DNA from 4 places in the Faecalibacterium sp. BIOML-A4 genome. Region 4 is predicted to be linked to each of the others. Evidence: a T-box and tRNA genes for the amino acid it is inferred to sense, from the RefSeq annotation. Region 4 holds a T-box; the other regions hold tRNA genes.
What was found. The T-box of region 4 lies ahead of GKG34_RS14620 (valine--tRNA ligase). A T-box ahead of a tRNA ligase gene usually reads a tRNA of that ligase, here a tRNA-Val.
Positions count from the first base shown of each region.

Region 1 (3,733 bases), on a different contig from region 4:
GTCAACGGTCTTGATGAGGGAAATCATCTCGTCCAGCTGGTTGTTGATGGCATCCGTGCCGGTCTTATAGGAGCTGTTGGCAAGGATCAGCTTGTAGCCGCCGGACTGCAGGATCTCCATGATGCTGTCGGGCAGCAGCTCGGTCTGGAAGCCCGGGCCGGTGATGGAATCCAGACTCACCACCTGCGTAATGCCGTCCACATCCTTGAGTTCATCACACAGGTCGCTCACCTCGGTGGCGGTCAGGTCGTCATGCACCAGAATAAAGTGGCTGGTGGTCATGCCGAAGTCCTCGCCCAGCTTGTTGGTGCCCACGATGCCGGTCAGGTCCTGCGGCAGGGAGTCGAACAGAGTGTAGTAGACCTCGGTCTTGTTCTGTGCGATGGCAAAGGGGATGAGGATGAGGATAAAGATAACCACGATGGGCACCGAGTGATTGGAAACAAAGTAGCTGAGCTTTTTCAGCTTGGGGATCACGGTGCGGTGCTTGTACTTTTCCACCCATTTATCAAAGGTAAGGATCAGGGAGGGCAGGATGACCACGGTGCAGATAACGCCGAGGGCAACGCCCTTTGCCATGACAAGGCCGATATCGCGGCCCAGCGTCAGACGCATGGCACACAGTGCCAGGAAGCCTGCAATGGTGGTCAGGCTGGAAGCGGAGATGGAGGTCATGGTCTTGCAGATGGCGCTGGTCATGGCCTCCTCGTTGGAAGAGCGCAGCTCCTTTTCTTCCTGATAGCGGTGCAGCAGGAAGATGGAGAAGTCCATCGTAACACCCAGCTGCAGCACGGTGGCCAGTGCTTCGGTGATGTAGCTGATCTGGCCCAGAAAGATGTTGGTGCCGAAGTTGTACGCAATGGGGAACAAAAGACCCAGCATGAACAGCAGCGGGGTGATGGTGCTTTCCAGCGAAAGGAACAGCACCAGAAGGCTGGCACCCACGGCGATCAGGATGTACATGGGCATTTCCTGATTGACCAGTGCCTTGGTGTCCTGCAGGATAACGCTCATACCGCCGAAGAAGCAGTCCTTGCGCAGCAGCTTTTCGATCTGAGCGACGGCTTCCATGGTCTCGTCGCTGGCGCTGGGGGCGTCAAAGCGGACGATCAGCATGGTGGAATCGTTTTTGCCGAACATGAACTGCTGTACATCGGCGGGCAGCATCTCGGTGGGGATGCTGGGGTCGATCACATCGCTGAGCCAGAAGGTCTGGGTCACGCCGGGAACAGCCTCGATGTCCTTCTTCATGGCGATCAGTTCGTTTGTGGGTAAGCCTTCTACCGTGATCATACCGGTGGAGGCCAGATGGAAATCGTCCTCAAGGGCTACCTCGCCGATCATGGAGTCCAGATCCTGCGGCAGGTAGGTGAGGATGTCATAGTTGATGCGGGTAGCAATTGCGCCGATTGCGGAAGGGATCAACAGCAGGAATGCTACTGTCAGGATCAGCTTGCGCAGCCGCACAATGCCCTGTGCGATCTTTTTCATGAGAACCCTCCATAGAAAATGGTTAAAAATCTTAGTAAAATGACCGGTGGTCATTTCCAAGCAAACACTATTATAACCATGACAAACCGGGTGTCAAGTACAAAAATGACCAGAAGTCAGTTTTCTTATCAACTGCCTGAAATTGTATAGCTTTTTTGACTTGCACTATCGGAAAAGGACTGCTAAAATGATTGAGACAACACAAATGAGCGAATGAAACCGAGCGGAAAAGAGGAATCGTCAGGGAATATGGGTACCGTGGAGGGCAAAAAGCAGGAGAAGCGCCGGGCACTGCTGGAGGCAGCCTATGATCTGTTTCTGGAGCGAGGTGCCGCAAAAACCAGCGTAGAGGACATCACCAGCCGGGCCAAGGTGGCCAAGGGCACCTTTTACCTGTATTTTCAGGATAAGGGTGCGGTGATGCAGGCGCTGCTGGGCCGGGTGAGCTACCAGCTGCTGAGCGACGCGTGCGAAGCGGTGGAAAAGCAGACAGAGCTCGAAAACTTCCCGGACAAGATGGTGGCGGTGATCGACCACATCATCGAAGCACTGCGGAAGGATACGCTGGTGCTCAAGTTTCTGGAGCACAACTTCATATGGCCGGGGCTGGATCAGATCGAGGCCAGCCGCGAAGCCGAGCCGCTGATGCGCAAGCTGCTGAATGTGGTGCTGACCAGCCCGGAAATGGCCGGCCGCACTGAGCGGGAGATCTACCAACGCATCACGGCACTGGGCAGCATGTGCATGTCAGTGTGCTATTCCAGCGTGCTGGAGGGCAAACCCGATGATATTGAAGCCATGAAGCCGGTGCTGTACGATATCGTCCGCAGGTCGCTGAAGGCGGAAAAATAAAAAATCACAGAAAAGTATTGCTTTTTTGCACAGGCTGTGGTAAACTATTCAAGTCGATATGACTTATGGACGGTTAGCTCAGCTGGTAGAGCATCTGCTTGACGTGCAGGAGGTCACAGGTTCGAGTCCTGTACCGTCCACCATACAGTTCGTACTCGAACCCGATTCTTTATGAAAAAGGGTTCGGGTACGTTTTTTGTTTACAGGAAGTTCTGCGGAGGGAGTACGTAGAACGGTAAGCAGGAGCAAGTAAAGGCAGGGTATCACCATGGCGGTGGTGCCCTGCCTTTTTGCTTTGTATTTCCCTATATTGCGCTTTTCGGACTAATCGCTGCGTACGTCCGTACATGGTCGGTACGCACGTACGCAGGAAAAAGGGCAGGGTCTGATATATAACAGTAGTCTTTTATTGTGTAATATGATATACTCAAGTCAACATAACAATTGTGAACGAGCGCAATTTCAAATGGACATCAATCGTATTTTAAGTGAACGAGCTATCTAAAAAAGGAGGTATTTGCTATGAAAAAAACGTCGAACATTTGGGTTCGCAGAGGTCTTTTGCTTCACCGTTTGCATGGACAGGAATTGGCATTAGCTCTCCTATTAAAGCAAAAACCGATGTCTGCTCCACAAATTTACTCGTCCCTTTTGGAAAAAGAAATACGCTTTGACCGCAAGAAGATTGGAAAACTTTTGGCAGACCTTGAATGGTGGGGAGTTGTCTCTAACGATAGTGGTGTATATAGCTGCCAATGTGCTGTGCTGGATAACTGTCAAGAGAGCTATAACGAGAGCCAGTTGATTGATTTGATTGGGTTGACTCAAAACACTGTGAATGGCCAATCTTTTTATAGTTCTATACCTCCGATGAGCGTCAGTTCTCGTGGACCCAGTGGTGCATAATTGTGTGATTTCCAAATAGTAAGAAGCAGGGTTTGGGGCAGGCACGCCCCAACAAGAAGCTGTCCCAAAGGGGCAAGAATTTTCAAGAATTGAAAATTTGTGGCCACGGGACGGTTCTTGCTCTCACCTTTTTCGCTGCGTTTCGCAATTTTCACATTTCAATCTGCTCGCAGATTGTTGACAAGCTGCGCTTGACCCGATACTATAAAGGCAACCCGAACACGCTGCCAAGGAGGTGCAACCATGACCGCCGTAATCTACGCCCGCTATTCATCCGACAGCCAGCGCGAAGCGTCCATTGAGGGACAGCTGCGCGACTGTAAGGACTACGCCGAGAAGAACGGCATCACCGTGGTCGGCACCTACATTGACCGTGCCTACTCTGCCAAAACGGATGATCGCCCAGACTTTCAGCGGATGATCAAGGATAGCGGAAAGAAAATCTTCGATGTGGTTCTGGTCTGGAAACTGGACCGCTTTGCCC
Region 1 covers NZ_WKZG01000016.1:83,186-86,918, reverse strand. Annotated here, with positions in the region: gene GKG34_RS11425 (MMPL family transporter) at 1-1,491, opposite strand, end outside; gene GKG34_RS11420 (TetR/AcrR family transcriptional regulator) at 1,741-2,343, shown strand; tRNA gene GKG34_RS11415 (tRNA-Val) at 2,411-2,486, shown strand; gene GKG34_RS11410 (hypothetical protein) at 2,866-3,249, shown strand; partial or broken gene GKG34_RS11405 (recombinase family protein) at 3,493-3,733, shown strand, end outside.
Region 1: it has a tRNA-Val gene. The T-box ahead of GKG34_RS14620 (valine--tRNA ligase) is inferred to sense a tRNA for this amino acid. The anticodon was not compared.

Region 2 (3,733 bases), on a different contig from region 4:
ATAGCCCAGCTGCCGCGCAGTGCGGGAAAAGCTGTGCAGCTCGGCGATGTGCAAAAAGGTATTGATGTTCCGCAGTTCCATAAACGCTTCCTCTCAGCGGCGGGCGATGCCGGTCACGGTGAGCATCTCGCCATCCACGGTAAAATGCACCTCTACCGGGCCGAACTCCATGCCGTACACCCGCTGCGGGTCGTGCTGGTAGGAGGGGCGCGGGTCACCTGCCAGTACGCCGGTCAGGGCGGCGCGGTCGGCCTGCGGCACCTGTGCCAGCAGTTCGGGCGGGAACTGTACCTGCAGACGGTGGAACTGGGTCTGGCCGGTAAAGCCCTCGGCGGCATCCGGGTGGCAGTCGGCATAGGGGATGTAAGGCTTGATGTCGTAGATGGGGGTGCCATCCATCAGGTCGGCACCGCGCACGATGAGCACCGGGCCAATGTCCGGCCGGTGCTCGATGCCTTCCAGACGCACGCTGGAAAGGCCCAAAGGATTGGGGCGGAACGGCGACCGGGTGGCGAACACGCCCATGCGGGTGTTGCCGCCCAGACGCGGCGGGCGTACAGTGGGGGACCAGCTGTCCCGCACCGCGCCGGAGAACTGCCACACCAGCCAGATGTGACTAAAATCTTCCAGACCGCGCACGGCATCGGCATTGCGGTATTCGGGCGTAAAGATCACCTCGCCGCGCAGCTCGTCCACAAGGCCGCTCTGGCGCGGGATGCCGAACTTGGTGGGAAAGGCAGTATGGATATGGGCAATGACCTTCAGGGTCATCTCTTCAGGTGCAGTGGGCATGGCGAACTCCTTTTAATAGATCTTTTTCAGGGGGCATTCCGGCGGGATGCTGTACCGTGCCCGGAATGCGTCCAGTTCCTGAGGCGTGCGAATGAGCTGAACGTCCTCAAAATGGCCATCCGGGGAGATGAAACCGGCCACCTGCTCCCCGGTGCAGATGCTGCACCGCAGTGCAGGCTGCTGGGTGGCGGGGTCGTAAGAACGGGCAGGCTTTTTGCGGGAGAAAAACATGAGAAGCCTCCTCCTTTTATGAAACGTGCCTGAAAGACTGCAGGCGGCTCACAGCCCCCGGCACAGGCCGACAGCGCGGCCCTCAATGTGCAGCTCTTCCAGCTGCAGGCCGGTAAAGATCATGGGTGGGCAGACGGCGGCATTGTCCGCAAGCAGCATCACAGCATCACCCTGCCGGTGGAAGTGCTTGAGGGTGGCCTCGCCGCCAATGCGCACTGCGGCGATCTCGCCCTGCTCCACCTCCGGCTGGCAGCGAATGCATACGATGTCGCCGTCGCAGATGGTGGGGGACATGCTGTCACCGTGGCAGGTCAGGGCAAAGTCGGCGCGCCACGCGGCGGGAACGCCGATATAGCGTTCAATGTTCTGCTCTGCCGTGATAGGAGTGCCGCAGGCAATGGAACCGATCAGCGGGACCTGCGTCATGGCAGGCAGCGGCTCAAAGCCCGGCGGCGGACAGGGTGCGTCCAGCCCCAGCAGATAGGCAGGGGTGGTCTCCAACGCGGCTGCCAGCTCTTCCACCTTGGACTGCGGCAGGTCGTTGATGCCTTTTTCCAGCTTGGTAATGGAGGATTTGGACCGATAGCCCATGCGCTGGGCAAGCTCTTCCTGCGAAAGGCCCAGTTCTTTGCGGCGCAGATGCAGACGGGTAGAAAGCTCAGACATGCGAAACCTCTCTGAAAAACGTATGGTTGTTCTGTAAAAAGAATGCTGTTACCAGAAGTATACCAAAAAATTGCATTAAAATCAACTTTTTTCTGCGAATTTGCAAAAATGGGTTGACACTGAATCAATGCAGGAATATACTACAACTAAAGATTGTGAAACGACATTGCCGATACGAAAAAAGGAGAGAGGAATATGGCAAATACTGAAATGATCCGGGATTATATCCGCGCCAGTGGGTACAAGATGCAGTATGTGGCACGAGCCTTGAAGATCAGCCCCAATGCACTGAACCTGAAACTGCAGGGGCGCACACAGTTCAAGCTGAGCGAAGCAGAACGGCTGAGCGCGGTGCTTGGTCTGAGCATGTACGAGCGGGATCTCTGCTTTTTTGAAGAGCAGAACCGCCGCGAAGTGCTGGCACGCCGCGCGGATGAAAAGAGGAGGGCAGAACATGACAAGCGAGCAGAGAAATCAGACGCGGCTGGCACTGTACCGATATGGGATGCGGCAGCGTGCACGAAGCCCGGTGGAGCGCAGCTGGTGCGCCGCCATTGAGGAGGGCCTTGCCTATTACCGTAAAAACGACCCGCTGCGTGCGGATCTGTTCGAGCTGCGCTATGTGCAGCACCGCACGGAGGACGATGTGATCGATCAGCTGCACATCGGCCGCACTACTTACCAGAAAGCCCATCAGGACCTGCTGAGCACCATTGCCGTGTACGCGGCAGAGCGCGGGGTGTTTTACCGCGAGACGGAAAGTTGAAAGCAGAATGCCCCCGGACGCTGCCAGCAGGCAATGTCCGGGGGCATTTTTGAACTCAGGCTTTTTTGTTCGGGTCCTGTTTTTCGCAGTGGCTGTGGCAGGATGCACAGTTGCCGCCGCAGCCCTCGCCCTTCCAGCCGCCCTGCTTGGAGATCCACACAACGGCCAGTGCAAACAGAACGATCAGAACGATCAGCGTAATGATTCCACGAAGTGTCAGCATTTTTTGTACCTCTTTTCCCGGTGGGAAAGTTTCTATGTTCAGTATACACGATTTGGCATCAAAGGGCAACCGGAAAGCGGATACAAAAAGTGTGATTTTTTTAAAATTAGGGCTTGCATTTTGGCAAAGGCCGTGCTATAATAATCACGTTCCAGTTCGGAACGCACAAAACAAAATATGGAGGATTAGCTCAGCTGGTTAGAGCACCTGCATCACACGCAGGGGGTCTGGGGTTCGAGTCCCTAATTCTCCACCATACAGTTCGTACTCGAACCCGATTCTTTACGAGAAAGGGTTCGGGTATGTTTTTTGTTTGCAAGAGGTTCTGAGGAAGGACTACTTGGAACGGTAAACAGGAACGAGCAAAGGCAGGGTATCATCGTGGTGATGGTATCCTGCCTTTTGTTTTGTGGAATCAAGTTCGCTTTGTGCGAACTTGGTCGTCCCCCTATATGGCGCGTTTGGGGGTAATCGCTGCGTACGTGCGTACCGGGAGAGCGCGTACACCTCTGGCAAGGTGTAACACACTAGACTTTGTGCCAAAGTCTGTGTGCCAAGGGGCCAAGCCCCTTAGAATCCCTGCGGAGCGTGTACGCACGTACGCAGAAAAATGGCAAAATTTCACTATATCGGGGTGTTCTTTCATTGGAGAGTATGGTATACTCGGCTTAGTTCAACAAATAAGAATTTGTGAGGGTAATTATGATAAATTTTTTGAATGATATAAGGAATGCAGAAAATCCAATATCCAATAATAGAAAACTTATAAATACCATAGCGATATTGTTTCTCGGAATAGCTTTGGGAACTTTCTCAAAATATCTGGATTTTCGTCAAACTGAACTTCCAGGTGTGCTTATGGCAATAAATGGAGTCTTAGATATTGGTAATTTTCTTGGGCGTTTTGCAATCTGGATATTGATTGCACTGTGTATTTCTATTTATAGCAATTCTGCAATAAGAGCAAGCATCAATGTTTTTGTATTCTTTGTTGGTATGGTTGCAAGCTACTATTTGTATTCAAACTATATTGCAGGATTTTTCCCAAGAAGTTA
Region 2 covers NZ_WKZG01000016.1:116,677-120,409, forward strand. Annotated here, with positions in the region: gene GKG34_RS11530 (LysR family transcriptional regulator) at 1-81, opposite strand, end outside; gene tsaA (tRNA (N6-threonylcarbamoyladenosine(37)-N6)-methyltransferase TrmO) at 94-792, opposite strand; gene GKG34_RS11540 (hypothetical protein) at 805-1,023, opposite strand; gene GKG34_RS11545 (LexA family transcriptional regulator) at 1,072-1,689, opposite strand; gene GKG34_RS15920 (helix-turn-helix transcriptional regulator) at 1,885-2,247, shown strand; gene GKG34_RS11555 (hypothetical protein) at 2,219-2,455, shown strand; gene GKG34_RS11560 (FeoB-associated Cys-rich membrane protein) at 2,511-2,678, opposite strand; tRNA gene GKG34_RS11565 (tRNA-Val) at 2,858-2,934, shown strand; gene GKG34_RS11570 (hypothetical protein) at 3,381-3,733, shown strand, end outside.
Region 2: it has a tRNA-Val gene. The T-box ahead of GKG34_RS14620 (valine--tRNA ligase) is inferred to sense a tRNA for this amino acid. The anticodon was not compared.

Region 3 (3,733 bases), on a different contig from region 4:
TTTCAATTCTTGAAAATTCTTGCCCCTTTGGGACAGCTTCTTGTTGGGGCGTGCCTGCCCCAAACCCTGCTAGGAACGAGTACAGCAAACTGGAATTTGACTAATCCTACATGTGCATCATATTACACTCATGTAATTATCCTCTACATAAACAGCTTTTCCATCAGCAAGCTTAATCTCATCTTTGCCGTTCGGTAATACTGTTGTTTCAGAACCATTCCAATGGGGGATAATAGGATTGTCAATAATATGTAATCCATCTGTTAAATTTCCCGCCGCATACATACTTCCTGCACTGATTCCGACATATATAAGTCCGTTTTTAATTGCATTATTAAGTATTCTATCAAAACCAGTTCTAGACATTTCACGACAAAGCACAGATACATCACCACCACTGACAAAAACAGCATCAAATTGGTTTAATTCTTCAAAAGTTAATAGCCTTGTAAGCATAAACGGGGTTGTAACATACGAAGAATAGGTTCTTTGATAGTCTTTTGAAAGAATTAATTCCAGATTGTACACTAATATATTTTCGTACTGAATTCCCATTAGAAAGAGTTCATGAAAACATATTGCAAGCGACTCTCTTGCACCATCTGTTTCAATGCCAGCTGTTGGAATATAAAGCACTTTCACATCCTTCGGACACTTTCCAATAATATCAAAGAATTTCTCTTTCATCTTATCGGTCAACCCTGCAGATGTAAGAAATAGATGTTTTCCATTCATATTCTTTTACCTCGTCAAATTCCGATTTACTGGGCTAAGCCGAGTATACCACACTCCACCATGAAAGAACACTCCGATATAGTGAAATTTTGCCATTTTTCTGCGTACGTGCGTACACGCTCCGCAGGGATTCTAAGGGGCTTGACCCCTTGGCACACAGACTTTGGCACAAAGTCTAGTGTGTTACACCTTGTCAGAGGTGTACAGGCTCCCGGTACGCACGTACGCAGCGACTACTCCCAAACGCGCCATATAGGGGGACGACCAAGTTCGCACAAAGCGAACTTGATTCCGCAAAGCAAAAGGCAGGATACCACTATCATAGTGATACCCTGCCTTTGCTCGTTTACCGTTCCGAGTAGTCCTTCCGCAGAACATCCGATAAACAAAAAACGTACCCAAACCCTTTTTCATAAAGAATCGGGTTCGAGTACGAACTGTATGGTGGACGGTACAGGACTCGAACCTGTGACCTCCTGCACGTCAAGCAGATGCTCTACCAGCTGAGCTAACCGTCCATATTCTGTTTTGCCGAAATCAGCTTGATTATATTACCATACCTTCTGCCAAAAAGCAAGTGCTTTTTCAAAAATTGTAAAACTTTTTTAAAGGCAGGGGCGCTGACTGCCCTTTTTACGCGCCAGCGCACATTTGGCGGCGGCAGGCGAAAGGTTTTCTGTTGCTCACACTGTTTTGTTGTGATATAATAATAAAGTTATAATAGGAATAGTATCGGAAGGTATTTGCAGCATGAGAGTTTTGGGCATCGACCCCGGCTACGCTATCGTGGGCTGGGGCGTGGTGGATTACGCAGGCAACCGGTTTGCGCCGGTGGACTTCGGTGCGGTGTGCACCGACGCGGGCGTGCCGTTCGAGCGCCGTCTGGACGAGGTGTATGCAGGCATCAAAGAGGTGATCGAGCGCACCCGGCCCGAGGTGCTTGCCATCGAAAAGCTGTTCTACCAGCACAATCAGACCACGGTCATCGGCGTGGCAGAAGCCCGCGGCGTGATCCTGCTGGCGGCAGCGCAGGCAGGCCTGCCCATCTACGAGTACACCCCCATGCAGGTAAAGCAGGCTGTTACCGGTTACGGCAAGGCCGTGAAAAAGCAGGTGCAGGAGATGACCCGCGTGCTGCTGCATCTGCCCGCCGTGCCAAAGCCGGACGATACCGCCGATGCACTGGCTATGGCCATCACCTTCTGCCACACCAACGGCAACCAGCTCAACCGCTTTGTCCGCCGTGTGGCCGGGCCGATCTGACCCTCTCACCGGTTCCGTCCGCCTGCAGCGGCGCGGCACCGGAGCTCTCCCGAAGGGCGAACTGAACAGAGGAAAATTGGCCGACACAGAAACTGAGAGGGCTTTAAATGATCTACTGTCTGACAGGAAAAATCGTCAAAAAAAGCATGAACGCGGTGGTGCTCAGCTGCGGCGGTGTAGGCTACTATGCCCAGTGCCCGGCCAGCGTGGCCGGGGCCTTGCCCGGCGTGGGCAAGGAAGCCACCATTTATACCGTGATGAGCGTCACCGAGAACGACGTGAGCCTTTACGGCTTTGCCACCGAGGAGCAGCAGGCCTGCTTTGAGATGCTGACCGCCGTGTCCGGCGTGGGGCCTAAGGTGGGTCTTGCCATCCTGAGTGTGATGGAGCCGGACCGCGTGGCACTGGCAATCTCGGCGGGGGACCACAAGGCGTTCAAGGCGGCTTCCGGCGTGGGGCCGAAGCTTGCACAGCGCATCGTGCTGGAGCTGAAGGACAAGGTCGCCAAGGGCTTTGTGGACGGCATCTCGCTGGAGGATGTGGCAGGCGCTTCCGCCGACACACAGGCTTCTCAGGGCAGCAGTCAGGCCATAGCGGCGCTGGTGTCGCTGGGGTACAGCCAGAGCGAAGCAGCGCTTGCCGTTTCCAAGATCGACGCGGCATTGCCCGTGGAAGAGATCATCAAACTGGCCTTGCGCAGCATGGCAGGCAGGAGGTAAAGAATGCAGGACGAAACTGCGCTGTACGGCGCAAAAATGATGCAGCCCGGCATGACGGCGGCGGACAGCGAGGAAAACAACCTCCGCCCGCAGCATCTGGAAGACTATATCGGGCAGGAAAAGGTCAAGCAGAACCTGAAAATCTATCTGGAAGCTGCCAAGCGGCGCGGCGAACCGATGGACCACATCCTGCTCTACGGCCCGCCGGGCCTTGGCAAGACCACACTGGCAGGCATCATTGCCAACGAAATGGGCGTACAGATCCGTATTACCAGCGGCCCGGCCATTGAAAAGCCCGGCGACCTTGCCGCCCTGCTCACCAATCTGCAGGAGGGCGATGTACTGTTCATCGACGAGATCCACCGCTTGTCCCGTCAGGTGGAAGAGGTGCTGTATCCGGCACTGGAAGACTATGCGCTGGATATCATGATCGGCAAAGGCCCCAGCGCCCAGAGCATCCGCATCAACCTGCCGCGGTTCACGCTGGTGGGTGCCACCACCCGTGCAGGCCAGATCACCGGCCCTCTGCGCGACCGCTTTGGCGTGCTGCTCAAGCTGGAGCTGTACAGCCCGGATGAACTGAGCAAGATCATCCAGCGCTCGGCAGGCATCCTCGACCAGCCCATCACGCCGGAAGGCGCTTACGAGCTGGCCAAGCGCAGCCGCGGCACGCCCCGCGTGGCAAACCGCTTTTTGAAGCGCATCCGCGACTTTGCCACCGTGCTGGGCGACGGCATCATTGACCGGGATGTGGCCCTGATGGGCCTCAAGCGGATGGACGTGGACGCACTGGGTCTGGACGAACTGGACCGCAGTATGCTGCGTGCGATCATTGAAATGTACAACGGCGGCCCGGTGGGTCTGGAAACGCTGGCGGCGGCCCTCGGCGAGGAATCCGTCACGCTGGAAGACCTGTGTGAGCCGTATCTGATGCAGATGGGCTTTCTGACCCGGACACCCCGGGGCCGCTGCGCAACGCGGCTGGCCTACGAACATCTGGGCCTGAAAGCGCCGGA
Region 3 covers NZ_WKZG01000030.1:11,606-15,338, reverse strand. Annotated here, with positions in the region: gene GKG34_RS15240 (Type 1 glutamine amidotransferase-like domain-containing protein) at 118-735, opposite strand; tRNA gene GKG34_RS15235 (tRNA-Val) at 1,178-1,253, opposite strand; gene ruvC (crossover junction endodeoxyribonuclease RuvC) at 1,486-1,998, shown strand; gene ruvA (Holliday junction branch migration protein RuvA) at 2,106-2,717, shown strand; gene ruvB (Holliday junction branch migration DNA helicase RuvB) at 2,721-3,733, shown strand, end outside.
Region 3: it has a tRNA-Val gene. The T-box ahead of GKG34_RS14620 (valine--tRNA ligase) is inferred to sense a tRNA for this amino acid. The anticodon was not compared.

Region 4 (3,733 bases):
CAGCTTGAGGGCCTTGTCCAGCACATACACCAGCACACGGCGGGCGGTGTCGGCCTGCTCGGCATCGCCGGAGTTCAGGCGGGGCTTTGCAATCTCGATGAACCAGTCACAGTAGACATCCCAGATAAAGCTGTTGATCTTGGCAGCGGCCAGACCCATCTCGTAGTGGTCGAGGTTGTCGGTCATGGCACCGGCCACCTGATTCAGCTTGGTGAGCACCCACTTGTCGCTCATGTCCAGCTTGTCCTCACTGGGCAGGCCCGGGGTAAAGTCCTCGGGCAGGTTCATCAGCACAAAGCGGGTAGCGTTCCACAGCTTATTGGCAAAGTTGCGGGCAGCCTCCACCTTCTTTTCGATATAGCGCATGTCGTTGCCCGGGGTGGAGCCATCCACCAGCATAAAGCGCAGGGCATCTGCACCGTACTGGGCAATGACTTCCAGCGGGTCGATGCCGTTGCCCAGACTCTTGGACATCTTGCGGCCCTGACTGTCGCGCACGATACCGTGGATGCAGACAGTGCTGAAGGGTGCCTTGCCGGTGTAGGCCAGACCGGAGAAGATCATGCGGCTGACCCAGAAGCCGATGATATCGTAGCCGGTAACAAGGGTGTTGGTGGGGTAGAAATACTTGAGGTCTTCGCTCTCTTCATTGGGCCAGCCCAGCGTGCTGAAGGGCCACAGAGCGGAGGAGAACCAGGTATCCAGCGTATCGGGGTCCTGCGTGAGCTTTGCGCTGCCGCACTTAGGGCAGGCGCAGGGAGCGGACTTTGCCACCACGGTCTCGCCGCAGTCGTCGCAGTACCATGCCGGGATCTGATGGCCCCACCACAGCTGACGGCTGATGCACCAGTCGCGGGTGTTCTTCATCCAGTTCATATAGTTCTTGGTGAAGCGCTCGGGCACAAACTTGATCTCGCCCTTTTCCACGCTCTCGATGGCGGGCTTTGCCAGCGGCTCCATCTTGACGAACCACTGCTTGGACACCATGGGCTCGATGGTGGAGTGGCAGCGGTAGCAGGTGCCCACCTCGTGCTTGAGGGGCTCGATCTCCTTCAGGAAGCCGCCTGCTTCCAGATCGGCCAGAATGGCCTTGCGGGCCTCGAGGGTGGTCATGCCGGCGTACTTGCCGCAGTCCAGCACCTCCGGCTCATTGATGGCGTTCTTGCCGGCGGCGAACAGGGCATCGGCAGCAGCCTTGTCGGCAGCACCGGTCATGTGGCCGTCGTAGGTGAACACACGCACGATGGGCAGGTTGTGGCGCAGACCCACTTCAAAGTCGTTAGGGTCGTGGGCGGGGGTGATCTTGACCACACCGGTGCCCTTGGTCATGTCGGCGTGCTCGTCGCACACAATGGGGATCTCCTTGTTCAGCAGGGGCAGCACCACATGGCAGCCGTGCAGATGGGCATAGCGGGGGTCATCGCCGTTGATGGCAACAGCGGTATCGCCCAGCATGGTCTCGGGACGGGTAGTAGCCAGCTCCAGCATCTCGCCGGTCTCCTTGACCGGGTACAGCAGGTGCCAGAAGCTGCCGTCCTTCTCCTCGTACTCCACCTCGGCATCAGAAATGGAGGTGTTGCAGTGGGGGCACCAGTTGACCATGCGGTTGCCGCGGTAGATCAGGCCCTTGTCGTACAGGCGCACGAACACTTCCTTGACAGCCTCGGAGCAGCCCTCGTCCATAGTAAAGCGCTCACGATCCCAGTCGCAGCTGCTGCCCAGCTTCTTCAGCTGGCTGACGATGCGGTTGCCGTACTTGGTCTTCCATGCCCATGCACGGTCCAGAAAACCATCGCGGCCCACCATCTCCTTGGTCAGGCCCTCGGCACGCATGGCCTCCACCACCTTGGCTTCGGTAGCGATGGATGCATGGTCGGTACCGGGCACCCACAGGGCGGCATAGCCCTGCATCCGCTTGGTGCGGATGAGGATGTCCTGCATGGTGTTATCCACCGCATGGCCCATGTGCAGCTGACCGGTGACGTTCGGGGGCGGCATGACGATGGTGTAGGGTTTCTTGTCGGGGTCTGCCTTCGTGTGGAAGTAGCCGCCGTCCAGCCAGAACTGGTAGATGCGGTCTTCCACCTGGCTGGGATCATACTGTTTTGCAAGTTCTTTCATAGGGTCCTCCCAGTAAAAAATGATGAAGTGGGACGAAAAAAGCCGTCCCACGGAACGTTCCATGGGACGGCTGTAATAACCGCGGTACCACCCAAATTGCGCAGAGCATCCTGCGCCCCTTGATGCCCCGGTAACGTGGGACAGCTCCGAGAGCGGCTTGCTCTTCAGCTCACCGCTCCTGCTCCAAAGTGACAGCACACCGCCCGACCGTACCGGATTCGCAGCATTCTCCGGCTCTCTGAACGGCAAATGCAGTGCACACTCTTCTTCAACGCATTTATAAAAAGAATATAGCGTTTTTTGTGCGATTTGTCAATTACTTTTTCTTCAAAAGAATTTATCCCGATGCATCTTACGGTTTGGGCCTTATTCGTGAAAGCGCATTTGGAGTGGCCCGCAGGCCACGACAAACGCAAATATAAAAAATATTTTTCCGCTATCAATGGCCAGAGCAAACGCATCGGCCATTTTCAATCCGCGATCCCTTCATCCTTCAGCCTTGCAATGAGCCGCTCCATCAGGGCGATGCGGTTGAAGGGGGTCATCAGGTAAAAGCCGTCTGCATAGGGCGCTGCAGCCTGCGCGGCCTTCACCGAGACTTCCAGCCCCAGCTCTTCGCCCTGCGCACGGTCCAGCCCGGCAAAACGCTCGATGATCTCCGCATCCACATGGATGCCGTTGACCTCGTTCTCCATAAAGATGGCGTTGCGCTGGCTCACCACCGGCATGATGCCGGCCAGAATTTTCGCCTTTTCGCCCAGCGTTTCGCGGGTCTTTTTCAGGTTCACCACCGCCTGTGCGGAGAGCACCGGCTGGGTGAGGAAGCCGCTCATGCCGTTTTCCAGCTTTTCCACGGCGCGGCGCAGCTCCACGTCAAAGTTGCGGGCATTCAGGTTCAGCGCGCCGAACACGGTGAGGGGCGAGGGCATCTCCCGGCCCTCCCCTGCCAGCGAGACGATGTACTGCGCCAGCTTGCGGGAGTTGAACTGGTACACGTTTTTCACCTCGTCCCGCTCCGCGGTGGGGATGGGGTCGCCGGTGATGGCCAGCACCTCCCGCACGCCCTCGGCGTACAGGCCCAGCAGCAGGGCCTTTGTGGCGTTCAGATTGCGGTCGCGGCAGGTCATGTGGGGCAGCACGTTCAGCCCCAGCTCCCGGTGCACCCGGCAGGCCACCAGCGAAGAATCCATCCGTGCCCGGGCAATGGGACAGTCCGCAATGGTCAAAAGGTCTGCACCAGCAGCCTGCAGGCGGCGTGCACCGTCCAGATAGCCGGTCAGGTCGGCATCCTTGGGGCTGTCCAGCTCAATGGCGATCACCTTTTTGCCCGCGTTCAGCTTGCGCAGGAAGGCATCGTCTTTTTCCACCTCCGGCTTTGCGGCAGTGGAGACTGCTGCTGCCGGGGCTGCAGGCAGTGTTTCCGGCAAGGCATCCAGTGCCGCACGCAGGGCCGCAATGTGGGCAGGCGTAGTGCCGCAGCAGCCGCCCAGAATGCGCACACCCTCGGCAGCAAGGCGGGCCAGCTCCCGTGCAAAATATTCCGGCCTGCCCTGATACTGCACCCGGGTGCGTGTGACCACCGGGTAGCCCGCGTTGGGCATCACTGCAAGCG
Region 4 covers NZ_WKZG01000025.1:61,106-64,838, reverse strand. Annotated here, with positions in the region: gene GKG34_RS14620 (valine--tRNA ligase) at 1-2,121, opposite strand, end outside; T-box leader at 2,181-2,402, opposite strand; gene GKG34_RS14615 (bifunctional homocysteine S-methyltransferase/methylenetetrahydrofolate reductase) at 2,592-3,733, opposite strand, start outside.